DNA from 4 places in the Aquipseudomonas campi genome. Region 3 is predicted to be linked to each of the others. Evidence: predicted binding sites of a transcription regulator. Region 3 holds the regulator's gene; each other region holds the start of a gene.
The links. The regulator FliA, encoded in region 3, starts transcription of late flagellar genes. The targets are predictions, from matches to a motif close to CTAAAGTTTNNNNNNNNNNNGCCGNTAA.
Positions count from the first base shown of each region.

Region 1: HNE05_RS17410 (methyl-accepting chemotaxis protein) is a predicted target of FliA. The motif match lies at 1,323-1,350, and genes of this name have one in related genera.
Region 2: HNE05_RS04425 (methyl-accepting chemotaxis protein) is a predicted target of FliA. The motif match lies at 1,539-1,566, and genes of this name have one in related genera.
Region 4: HNE05_RS11540 (methyl-accepting chemotaxis protein) is a predicted target of FliA. The motif match lies at 1,450-1,477, and genes of this name have one in related genera.

Region 1 covers NZ_CP053697.2:3,761,781-3,764,850, forward strand. The annotation lists gene HNE05_RS17405 (hypothetical protein) at 1-297, opposite strand, end outside; gene HNE05_RS17410 (methyl-accepting chemotaxis protein) at 301-1,116, opposite strand; gene HNE05_RS17415 (GNAT family N-acetyltransferase) at 2,042-2,497, shown strand; gene HNE05_RS17420 (serine/threonine-protein kinase) at 2,537-3,070, opposite strand, start outside.
Region 2 covers NZ_CP053697.2:968,950-972,019, reverse strand. The annotation lists gene HNE05_RS04425 (methyl-accepting chemotaxis protein) at 1-1,319, opposite strand, end outside; gene HNE05_RS04420 (ROK family protein) at 1,574-2,464, shown strand; gene ampE (regulatory signaling modulator protein AmpE) at 2,726-3,070, opposite strand, start outside.
Region 3 covers NZ_CP053697.2:1,990,113-1,993,182, reverse strand. The annotation lists gene HNE05_RS09220 (chemotaxis protein CheA) at 1-437, opposite strand, end outside; gene HNE05_RS09215 (protein phosphatase CheZ) at 467-1,252, opposite strand; gene HNE05_RS09210 (chemotaxis response regulator CheY) at 1,272-1,646, opposite strand; gene fliA (RNA polymerase sigma factor FliA) at 1,728-2,477, opposite strand; gene fleN (flagellar synthesis regulator FleN) at 2,474-3,070, opposite strand, start outside.
Region 4 covers NZ_CP053697.2:2,477,108-2,480,177, forward strand. The annotation lists gene HNE05_RS11540 (methyl-accepting chemotaxis protein) at 1-1,277, opposite strand, end outside; gene HNE05_RS11545 (AraC family transcriptional regulator) at 1,575-2,597, shown strand; gene HNE05_RS11550 (SDR family oxidoreductase) at 2,603-3,070, opposite strand, start outside.

The DNA.
Region 1 (3,070 bases), 1.8 Mb from region 3:
TTCCATCAGGTAGTCGGTGTACACCGACTCCTCGAGGTCTTCGAGCTTGGTGGCGGTCGCCTCTGCCACGAAGGTGCGATTGGCCGCATCCATGGAATGATGCAGCAGGCACATGATCTTGAACTTGAACGAGGAAATGGTCAGGACTATGCAGTGCTCATGGCGCAGCTCATCCAGCGTCTCGACCTTGCTGGTGACCCAGGGCACGGAGGGCGCGCAGGCCTTCAGGGTTTGCTCCAACGCCACCTGCAGCAACTTGTACAGCGTCGCATCGAGCTCGTAATTGGCTGTGCGCATGGCTTAGTTGGCACCTTCCAGGGTCTGCCCGAGGCTGCTGATCCGGCTCTGCACGCCATGAATGGCGGTGACGATCATATTGCCGCCGGCCTGCACATCCTGAAACGCCAGGGTGGCGATCAGGGCGTTCTTGTTCAGGTTGGTGCGGTAGTCTTCGTTAAGCGTTTCGGCGCTGGTCGAGAGCTTGCGCACCTCGTCGGCAACCACCGCAAAGCCACGCCCGGACTCACCCGCGCGTGCCGCCTCGATAGCCGCATTGAGCGACAGAATGGCGATCTGGCCGACGATGCCCTTAAAGTCGCCGATCTGTTTCTGCATGATCTTGTTGTGCACCATGATGCCGTTCATGCCTTCATGCCAGCGATCGATGGTCGCGGTGATATCCAGCAACTCCTGCACCGCGGTTTCAATTTGCACCATCTTGCCGGCCATCTCTTGCAGGATGACCTGGCGCGCGCCCCGCATCTGACCGATTTCCTGCTCCAGCGCCTGGCGGGTGTGCTCGGACTCCTGCTGCAGGGCATAGAGCTCCTGCTGGGCCTGCTGCTGGCTCTGCGCCAGGGTTTGCCGGAGTGCATCGAGTTCTTCGCGGCTCTGCTGCTGATGCTGCTCGAGCACCTCAGGCAGCAGCATGTTGCGGCGTTGCGCTTCGCTGTCGGCCAGGGCCTGCTGCAAGGTTTCCAGCGCCCGCGCATGCTTGGCCCGCAGCAACCAGAAGCCGACGCCAGCGACCAGCAATAGCAAAACCAGGGTGATCACACCGAACGGGGAACTCTCCCCCGTGACGCTGGAGCCGGTAACGGCAAGGGTGCCAACCATGTTGTTCAATGGCTGGAGGCAGAAGCAGGGAGCGCTGAGCGACAACGACATAGATGATCTCGACAAATGCATTCAGTCACGTTCGGCGCAAGAAACCGCCGACCACCCCAGCCTGACATCGCCCCTGTACCACCTGTGTCCTGCACCCTGAACACTTGTTCAACGCGCTTGTCGCAACGGGGTCTGGCTGGCACCTCTACCGTTAGATATCTGCTCTTGGCAGACAAACTTGAACGGTGACATGTCGTGACGCCAAAACTGGCGCCAAAAATCTTTTATCCGAGCCTATCCCTTGGCACAGGCAAAAGCCATGAGCAAAATGGCAATCTGCCAGCATTTCTACTCGATTATTCGATCACTCCGCCACTCACAACCATGCCCGCGAGGGGCCGCTCGTCGGCTTATGCCGGCTAAGACAGCCCCAGCTGTTCGCAGGCATGGGCGGCTGCGGGACAGAGTATGGCAAGGGATGCCGAGATGTGCAGCGGCACGGGAGTCTGCCCACACGCATCTCCAGAGCTTAGATCCGAGCGCAGCGCTCGGCGGTATCCAGGAGCAAGGCGGGGCCATGGCCCTTTTTCACCTACGCTCCCTGTGCAGGCCTGACAAACGCTTGCCACGACGACCTCTTCAACGGAGACCTAGCAAGCCTCAGCTAGAGCACCGCGCGCCCACCGTTTGCTGTACCTGAGGCGCAGTGTTGATCGTCGCCTGCACTGCGCAGTCAACCTCAAGGACGAGAGCGAGCGGCCCAGCCTGGAAAGTGCTGCAAACAGCGCCCGCCGACCTTCTGCGGGGCAAGCCGAGTTAAATCAAACGTTTGCTTGGATTGCGCTTTCCAGTTGCATTAGGCAGGATCAAGTCTGACCACTGGCACAGCATCTGCATTGCCAGCCACGCCACTCCACAAAAGCCGAGGCCCGCTATGCGCATCGTCCAAGCCACCCTGGAGCACCTGGACCTGCTGACCCCGTTGTTCATCAAGTACCGTGAGTTCTATGGCGAGCTGCCGCTGCCGGACTCGTCGCGCAAGTTCCTGGAGAACCGTCTCACCCGCAAGGAGTCGGTGATCTACCTGGCCCTGGCCGACGACGAGGACAGGGCGCTTGGCTACTGCCAGCTGTTCCCCAGCTTCTCCTCGCTGTCGCTCAAGCGCGTGTGGATCCTCAACGACATCTTCGTCGCCGAGGACGCCCGCCGCATGCTGGTCGCCGACCGCCTGCTGCAGACAGCCAAGCAGATGGCCAAGAGCACCAACGCCGTGCGCATGCGTGTCGCCTCCAGCGTCAACTTCGATACTGCGCACAAGACCTACCAGTCGATCGGTTTTCGCGAAGACACCGAGTTCAAGAACTTCGTCCTGCCCCTCGACGAAGACTGAGCCGCACAGCCCCCAGCGCAAGGCTGGGGGCCGCTTCACTCAGCGCCGGCGCCACAAGCGCCGCCAGCGTCCCAGCCAGCCCGTTGCACGCCGCGCGCCGGCAGCCTGCTCGAACAACTGCTGCAGGTTGAACTGCAACTCCGACAACGCCTCGTAACGCCGCCCTGCCTGGGGCGCCAGCGCGCGGGCGAGCACACCATCCCAGCCCTGCGGCACCGTCTCGAGCAGGCGCGCCAGCGGCACATAGCGACTGCCGCCATTGACCGCCGCGCGTGCCGCTTCCGGCCATTGCCCACAGAGCAGCCAGTACGCCAGCGCCGCCACGGCGAACTGGTCGGCCCGCCCATCCACTGCCTGCGCAGCGCGCATTTCCGGCGCCAGGGGCAAGGCCTCGGCCGGCAGCAGCTGGCGCGGCACACCTGGAAGGATCGCCGCCAGCTCCGGTAATAGCAGCAAGCGACCCTGCTCGTTGAGCAGAATCTGCCGCGGGCTCAACCACAAGCCCTGCATGCCGCGGCGTTGCAACGCGCGCACGGCATCGATCAGTTGCCCGAGCAGGGGCAGCAGCGTGGC
Region 2 (3,070 bases), 1.0 Mb from region 3:
ATCGCCGTGGCCACCTGCTCGATCTGCCCACGCTGGGCATTGACCGCCTGGCTGCTCTCGCCGGAAACCAGTTCGACGCGATCAGCCTGCCGTTCGACTTCGGTAACGGTCTGGCCAACCAGCTCGATCAGGTCGCGAATCTTCGCCACGGTGCCGTTGAACACTTGGCCCAGCTCGCCCAGCTCGTCCTGGCTCTTGACGTTGACCTTGACCGTCATGTCGCCGGCGGCGACCTGACCCAGGGTATGACCAAAGCCCTTGAGGGTGACGCGGGTGGAAACGTAGAAACCGCCATACAGGTAGCCAATCAACAGGAACACCAGGACCAATGCCGCTACCAGCAGCACCATCTGCACGCGCTTGGCTTCCAGGCGCTGGCTCAGCTCCTGATCAAGGAAGCCGAGGACCGCATCGTTGAGCACATAGGTCTTGTCGATGCCGGCGGTCATCTGGTCGAAGAAGTCCTGCCAGGGCGCATCCAGGGTATCCGCCATGAGGATGCTGTCTTCCAGACGGGTGCCCGCCTCGGTCAGGGCATTGCGACTGGCCTCCGCCAGGCTGGTCAGGCTTTTTTGCGCCTGGGCGTTGCCCTGCAAGGCGTTCTGGATTTTGAAGCCGTATTCGGCATGCAGCTTTTCCAGCTCCAGCAGCATCTCATCGAGCTTGGTGCTGTCGGAAGAGCCGAGGATGCCCTGGCCGAGGGAGTAGGACCCCAGCGCGCGGCCCTTGCTCAAGGCCTTGGTCACCGGCGGGGTGACGCTGGTCATCAGCTCACTCATCTGCCGTACGGTCAGTTCACTGTCCTGGCTGAGCCCGGACTGGCTGGCCACGAACTTGATGAATACTTCCGCGTTATCCAGGGCCTTGACCACCAGACCGGCCTTGCTGCGCTGCGAGGATTCCTGTTTGACGGCGTCGAGGGCAGCCTTGATGCTATCGCGCTGGGCGTTGAATTCCTCGACCTTCTGCGCATTGCTGCTGCTCGGTTGCAGGCCGTCCAGCGTGCTGTTGATGCTGGTTTCCAGTGCGCGAATCTGCGCGACCAGCTTTTCCGATTCACCGGACTGGCCGAGGACGGCATTGATCTCCAACAGGTCGTTCAGACGCTCCAGTTCCTGGCGCATCTTCAGGCTCTGCTTGAGCAATTCGAGGCTCTGCAACTCCGTGCGGGTATCGACGAACTCGTGGTAGGAGTCGCGCACCAGATAGAAGTTGGTCACCGACATGGGCAGGAAGAAAAGCACACTGATCAGGCTGAACTTCATGCCGAAGCTCATGCGGTTCATCAGCGCAATGGCGGGATACAACACGCTATTCACTAAACGTCTCCTGTTGCCATTATTGTTGTATGCCGGTGGGGAGCAGACCGGCAAATGGAACGGCAAGGTACTGGTACAACTGAATCGTAGAAGCTGTTCATGACTTGAGGGGAACAATCGCTTGTGTGCGAGGCAGTCAGCACACAACAGAGCGAGAACAGTTCAAGCCAGGGGCTGTCACTCAGGCAAGCGCACTTCCCTAGGCATGCTGTATACCGGATATCGACCTCAACCTCTGTAACTTAAGGTTAAGAATGCGCGCACAGTTTCGCTTCGGCATTGATCTGGGTGGCACCAAGACAGAAATTATCGCCCTGGAAGGCTCAGACGAGCGGTTACGCCGCCGCCTGCCAACCCCGCAGGGCGATTACGCCGCCTGCCTGCAGACCATCGCGCAACTGGTCCGCCAAGCTGAGCATGACCTGGGCGGTATCGGCAGCGTCGGCATTGGCATCCCCGGTACGCGCTCGCCGGATCATGGGCGGATCAAGAACGCCAACTCGGTGTGCCTGATTGGCCAGGATCTGCAGGGCGACCTGGAGCAGCTGCTGCAACGCCCGATACGCCTGGCCAACGATGCCGACTGTTTTGCCCTGTCGGAAGCCAGCGATGGCGCGGGAGCCGGGGCCGACAGCGTATTCGGCGTGATCCTTGGCACAGGGGTGGGGGGCGGTGTCGTGATCCATGGCCGCCTGCTCGCGGGGCCGAACGCCATTGCCGGCGAATGGGGGCATAACGCACTGCCCTGGCGCGACCAGGTCGATGGCCCGGCCAGACGCTGCTACTGCGGCCTGGATGACTGCATCGAGACCTTTCTCAGCGGTCCCGGCTGGGCCGCCCGCAGCAACCTGGGCCTGACTGCCGAGCAGCTGGCCATTGCCGCGCTGGCGGGCGAGCCCGCGGCGCAACAAGCGTTACAGCACTATTGCGAGCACCTGGCGCGCAGCCTGGCCTCGTTGATCAACATCCTCGACCCACAGGTGATCGTGCTCGGCGGCGGCCTGTCGAACATCCAGGCACTGTATGAACAGGTGCCACCGCTGCTGGTTCGCCATGTGTTCTCCGACCAGGTCAACACCCGCCTGCTGCCGGCCCGCCATGGCGACTCCAGCGGCGTGCGCGGCGCCGCCTGGCTGTGGTCGTAAGAACCTATTTACGATCTTTTGGACTAGAGCCAGACAAGGCGCAACGACCAAAGGGAGTAACAGCCGAAAGGCTGGCCCGCAGGGTGAGCGTCAGCGAATCAAACAGCCGAGGAAGCGGAGTTTACGAGCTGTAAATGAGCATGACTCGTTTCACTCGCCCTTCGGGTCGCGCTGAAGCGCGTTAGCCGCAAGCGACTTTCCGAGGCTGTTTTTAACGCCGTATGGCCGACGGCCAGGAGATCGTAAACAGGTTCTAGGGCGTTACAGCAACAGAATCCATACGGCAAACGCGGCGTACCAGAAGATCGCTGCACGTACCAGCAGCTGCCACAGCTCATCCAGGCTGTTGACTCCCGGCTCACCCGCCTGCGGCTCAGGTAACTCGCTGGCAGCGCGCCCGGCATTGACCAGCAACTGCTGCGCCGCCAGCTCCCAGCTCAGCAGATCATGCAACACGGCGCGGCTGACCGCGGCAAAGTTGCCGACCAGGGCAAAGCTGGCGGCCAGCACCCGCACCGGCAGCCAGTCCAGGGCATGCCGCAACTGCCCGGCACGCTCGGCCAGATCAGCCTGGGTCGCGTGTTCGGCCGTCAGCGCCAGCAGCCG
Region 3 (3,070 bases):
TCTTCGGGCTCCAGTTCTGCTTCGGGCTCGGCGACTTCATCCGCGCTTTGCGGGTCAGCCAAGCGCGCCAGCGCTGCCAGCAACTCGGGGGAAGCCGGAGTGACAGTCGTGCGCTCGCGCACCTGGCTGAACATCTCGTTGACCGCATCCAGAGCCTGCAGCACCACGTCCATCAGTTCGGCAGTGACTCGCCGCTCACCCTTGCGCAGGATGTCGAAGACGTTTTCCGCGATGTGGCAGCACTCCACCAGCTCGTTCAGCTGAAGGAAACCTGCGCCCCCTTTGACCGTGTGAAAACCGCGGAAAATAGCATTGAGCAGATCCGTATCATCCGGTCGGCTTTCCAGCTCGACCAGCTGTTCGGACAGCAACTCAAGAATTTCGCCGGCCTCAACCAGGAAGTCCTGGAGGATTTCTTCATCGGCGTCGAAGCTCATCGGTGCGCTCCAAAGGCTCTGTTAGAGCCTTAAAATCCCAGGCTGGACAGCAGATCATCGACATCGTCCTGATTGGATGCGACGTCCTCACGCTTATCGGCATGAATCTGCGGACCTTCACCCCGGGAAGGCTCTTTTTGTTGTTCTTGCTCGGCGCGTAGCGCCTCGTGGTCATGCTGGATACCAGCAAACCGATCGACATGGCTGGCCATCAACACCAGCTTCAGCAGATTTCCTTCAACCTCGGTGACCAGTTGCGTCACGCGCTTGATCACTTGGCCGGTCAGGTCCTGATAGTCCTGCGCCAGCAAAATGTCGTTCAGGTAACCGGAGAGCTTCTGGCTGTCACGCTCGCTGTGAGCGAGGAACAGTTCGATACGTTTAGCCAACTCGCGGAAGGCATCGGCGCCCAGCTCGCGGCGCATGAACTTGCCCCAGTCGGCGCTGAGACTCTGCGCCTCGTCACCCAGGCCATTGACCAGCGGCGCGCTCTGCTCGACCAGATCCATGGTGCGGTTGGCCGCTTTCTCGGTCATCGTCACTACATAGGAGAGCCGTTCAGTAGCATCACTGATCTGCGAGATTTCCTGAGCGTGGGGATTACCGGGATCGATCTGAAAATTGACGATGGCGTTGTGCAATTCCCGCGTCAGCCGGCCAACTTCCTGATACAGGCCACGGTCGCGGGTCTGGTTGAGTTCGTGAATGAGTTGTACGGCTTCGCCAAAACGGCCTTTTTCCAGGCTGTCGACAAGTTGCGTTGCATGCATCTTCAGGGTCGATTCAAGCTCGCCCAGGGAGTCATCGTGTGCCATAGCGCCCTCGTGGCGAACATCAGCCATTAACCCGCTCGAAGATCTTTTCGATCTTCTCCTTCAGCACCTGAGCCGTGAACGGCTTGACCACGTAGCCATTCACCCCGGCCTGCGCGGCCTCGATGATCTGGTCACGCTTGGCCTCGGCCGTCACCATCAGCACCGGCAGGGTTTTCAGGCGATCGTCGGCACGCACCGCGCGCAACAGGTCGATGCCGGTCATGCCGGGCATGTTCCAGTCGGTCACCAGAAAGTCGAAGCTGCCACTCTGCAGCATCGGCAATGCGGTCACCCCGTCATCCGCCTCGGCGGTATTGGTAAATCCCAAATCACGCAAGAGGTTCTTGATGATCCGTCGCATCGTCGAGAAGTCATCAACGATGAGGATTTTCATGTTCTTGTCCAAGTCGACCTCCGTACAGTCTTAAACGTCACCGGCCCCCGGAGACGCCGCAATCATGAAACCGGTAGCCCTTCAGCTGGCCCGCCACTCACCCAGACGCGCACGCAAACGTGCGGCGCACTGGCTGTGCAGTTGACTGACACGGGACTCACTGACTCCCAGGACCTCACCGATTTCCTTGAGATTCAGTTCTTCGTCGTAGTACAGCGCCAAAACCAGGCGTTCGCGCTCCGGCAAGTTGGCGATGGCTTCAGCCAGCGCCGACTGGAAGCGCTCGTCTTCCAGCTCATGCAGGGGTTCGGTCTGGGTGCTCCCGGTGTCTTCATGCATGCCGCCATGTTCACCGTCCTGCATCAGGTCGTCGAAACTGAACAGGCGGCTGCCCAAAGTGTCGCCAAGAATGCCGTAGTAATCCTCGAGACTCAATTGGAGTTCGGCCGCAACCTCTTGATCTTTAGCGTCTCGACCCGTGCGGGCTTCAATCTTTCTGATTGCGTCGCTGACCATGCGGGTGTTGCGGTGTACCGAGCGCGGTGCCCAGTCGCCCTTGCGCACCTCGTCGAGCATGGCGCCACGGATGCGGATACCGGCGTAGGTTTCGAAACTGGCGCCCTTGCCTCCGTCATATTTCTTCGAGGCTTCGAGCAGGCCGATCATGCCGGCCTGGATCAGATCATCCACCTGAACACTGGCCGGTAGCCGTGCCAGCAGATGGTAGGCAATACGCTTGACCAGCGGCCCGTAGCGCTCAATCAGCTGGTGCTGGGAATCCTGCGCCTGCGCCTTGTTGTACATACGGAGTCCACTGGCTGCTGCTGTCATACCGCCGTTCCCGCGATCGGTTGCTGCACCAAACGTTCGACGAAAAACTCCAGATGGCCGCGCGGGTTGGCCGGTAAGGGCCACGTGTCGACTTTCTGGGCGATCGCCTTGAACGCCAGTGCGCACTTCGAGCGCGGGAAAGCTTCATAGACCGCGCGCTGCTTCTGCACGGCCTTGCGGACTGACTCGTCGTACGGCACGGCACCCACGTATTGCAGGGCCACATCGAGGAAACGGTCAGTCACTTTAGTCAGCTTAGCAAAGAGGTTGCGACCTTCCTGCGGGCTGTGGGCCATATTGGCCAGAACACGGAACCGACTCATGCCGTAATCGCGGTTGAGCAGCTTGATCAGGGCATAGGCGTCGGTGATCGAGGTCGGTTCATCGCAGACCACGACTATCACTTCCTGGGCGGCGCGAACGAAGCTGACCACGCCATCACCGATGCCGGCAGCGGTATCGATCACCAGCACGTCGAGGTTGTCGCTGATGTCGCTGAAGGCCTGGATCAGGCCGGCATGCTGCATGGGCGTCAGTTGCACCATGCTCTGCGTGCCGGAAGCGGCCGGCACCACACGAATGCCGCCGGGCCC
Region 4 (3,070 bases), 490 kb from region 3:
CGGGCAATCTGCACCGCCTGGCCGGCCACGGTCTGCAGGCTGGCGATGATGCCCTGGATGGTCTCGGTGGACTCCTGGGTCTTCGATGCCAGCGCCCGCACTTCGTCGGCCACCACGGCGAAACCGCGGCCCTGCTCGCCGGCACGAGCCGCTTCGATGGCGGCGTTCAGTGCCAGCAGATTGGTCTGCTCGGCAATCGCCCGAATCATGTTGGCCGCCTGCTGGATCGACTGCGCCTCGCCGGCCAGCCCGGCCACCGAGGTGCTGATGTCATCCACCGTGTGCGCCAGTTTCTCCACCACCTTGCGGCTCTGCTGGGCCTGGCGGGTGCCGTCGAGCGACAGCTGGTTGACCTGACGCGCCTCCGCGGCCGTTTGCTGCACATGCACGGCAACCTGGTTGATCGAGGCCGCCATCTGCTGCATGGCGGTAGCCGCCATGTCGGTCTCGACCCGCTGCGCCTGCAGCGCCAGCTCAGCCTGGTGCACCAGCTGGCCGTTCTGCGAAGCCTGGCTGGCCGTGCGCGTGGCGTAATCACCGAGCAAGCCGAGCGCCGTACGGATCCGCGCGCCCTCGCTGAGCAGCGCCAGCTGCAGGCGCGACACCGCGCCCGTATCGTCGGTGTAGGTGCGCGCCACCAATTCGCTGGCAAAGGCCTTGGGCGCCGCCAGGGCCACCCGCAGCAGGGCCCGTTTGACGAAGCCCATGGTGGCGATGGTCTGGCCCAGCGACAGCAGGATCACCAAGGCAATCCCGAGGCCGGCATAGCCCTCGATAAACAACCAGGGCCCCAGCAGCGCACCGAGCAACGGCAGCAACAGGAAGCGCGCCAACACGCCGAGCCGTTCGCCCAGCGAACTCGCCGCACGCCCCTGGTTCAGGCGGCTGTACAGGGCACTGGCGCGGCGCACCTGATCGGCATCCGGTTTGACCCGCACCGACTCATAGCCCACCACCCGGCCCTGCTCGAGAATCGGCGTGACATAGGCGTTGACCCAGTAGTGGTCGCCATTGTGGCAGCGGTTCTTGACGATCCCCATCCAGCTCTTGCCGGCCTTGAGGTACTCCCACATCTGCGCGAAGACCTGCGCCGGCATCTCCGGGTGACGCACCAGGTTGTGCGGGCTGCCCAGCAACTGCTCACGGCTGAAACCACTGACGGCGACGAACTCGTCATTGCAGGAGGTGATCAGGCCCTTGGCATCGGTGCTGGAGATCAGGCGTTGATTGGCGGGAAAGCGGGTCTCGCGACCACTGAGTGGCATGTTGATTCGCATCGTTACTCCTGCGCGATACCGCGCGACTGCCTACCGGGACCGCACTTCGCTGCCATACTCACGGAGCGAGTCCGCGACAGCCGCGACAGGACGTCTGTGTTCCCCACAGGCCGTGAGGCTTGGAGGTTGCCGCCGGGCGCCTTGACCCAGCGAAGTGCACTGGATTGTAAAAATGCCCCCCGCTCCCCGCTTAGCTTTAGCCGCCAGGCACTTTTCATTTCATGACTAAGGCTTTATAAGCTAACCGCCTGTCCAAGCCACGCGGCCAACCAAGAGCCGCCCCGAGAGCGCCCCATCATGACTGCCCAAGCCCGTTCCGCCGTTTTGACCAACTACCTCGAAGTTGCTCGCCAGTACGGCCTGAACACCCATGCCCTGATGTCCAAAGCCGGCCTGAGCCAGTCCGTACTCAACGACCCCGAGCAGCGCATTCCGGTAGAAGCGGCCATCCGCCTGATGGAAGACTCCGCCCGCGAAAGCGCTTGCGAGACCCTCGGTCTGCGCATGGCCGAACTGCGTCAGCTGTCCGACTTCGGCGAAGTCAGCCTGCTGCTCAGCCACCAGCACAGCCTGCGTGATGCCTTGCAGGTGATCGTGCAATACCGCCACCTGCTCAACGATTCGCTGGCCATTCATATTGAGGACGCCGGCAAGGCGGTGATCATTCGCGAGGAAGTGGTTAGCGAATACCCCACCCACAGTCGCCAGGCCATCGAACTGGCTATCGGCGTGATGCACCGCTTCTGCGCGGCCCTGCTCGGCGCACACTGGCACCCGATCAGCATCAATTTCACCCACGAGGCCCCTGCGGATCTGTCGGTACATCGACGCATATTTGGCTGTCAGCTGGAGTTCGGCAGCGAGTTCAACGGCATTGTCTGCTCTTCGGCCAACCTGGATACCACCAACCCGCTGGCCAACGCCGCCATGGCCCGCCATGCACAGCGCTACCTGGACTCGCTGCAGGATGCCAGCGAGCACTCACTGGCACTGGATGTGCGCAAGGCCATCTACCTGCTGCTGCCCATGGGGCGGGCCACCATCGAACAGATCGCCCAGGCCCAGGGCATGAACGTGCGCACCCTGCAACGGCGCCTGGAGGAGGAAGGCGGCATCACCTTCAGCGAGCTGATCAACAGCGTGCGCCGCGAGCTGGTGATCCGCTACATGGAAAACCCCGGCTACTCGCTGGCGCGCATCGCCGACATGCTCGGCTACTCGCTGCCGAGTTCCTTCACCCGCTGGTTCATCTCGCAGTTCGGCATGCCGCCAGCCACCTGGCGCAGCGAGCACAATATCGTCCCGCGCAAGCACAGCTGAGCCGACTAGGCGGAAGGTCGCCTGGCCGATAAGCCGACGCGCCTGGCCATCAAGCGATCCAGCAGGCGGGTCGGCAACCAGCGCGCCAGGTGCCACAACGGATGCAGGGGATAGCGCGCCTTCGGCCGCGGCGCTTCGATGGCGCGCAAAATGGCCTGGCTGACCAGCGCCGGCGCGGCGCCCCGCTCGGCATTCGCCGCCATCATCGTGCCCAGGGCGGCCATACCGGCCTGGTAATCAGTGCCCTGGTAGCAGTGGTAATCCGGCGCCTTGTCCCAGATCGCCGTGCGAATCGGCCCGGGCTCGATCAGCACCACGTCGATGCCGTAGATGGCCAGCTCTACCCGCAGCACATCGCTGACCGCCTCCAGGGCATGCTTGCTGGCCGCATAACTGCCGGTCAGCGGCGTGGCCACCCGGCCCGACATCGAGCCGAGGTTGATTAACCGCCCCGCCCGCTCACTGCCCGCATA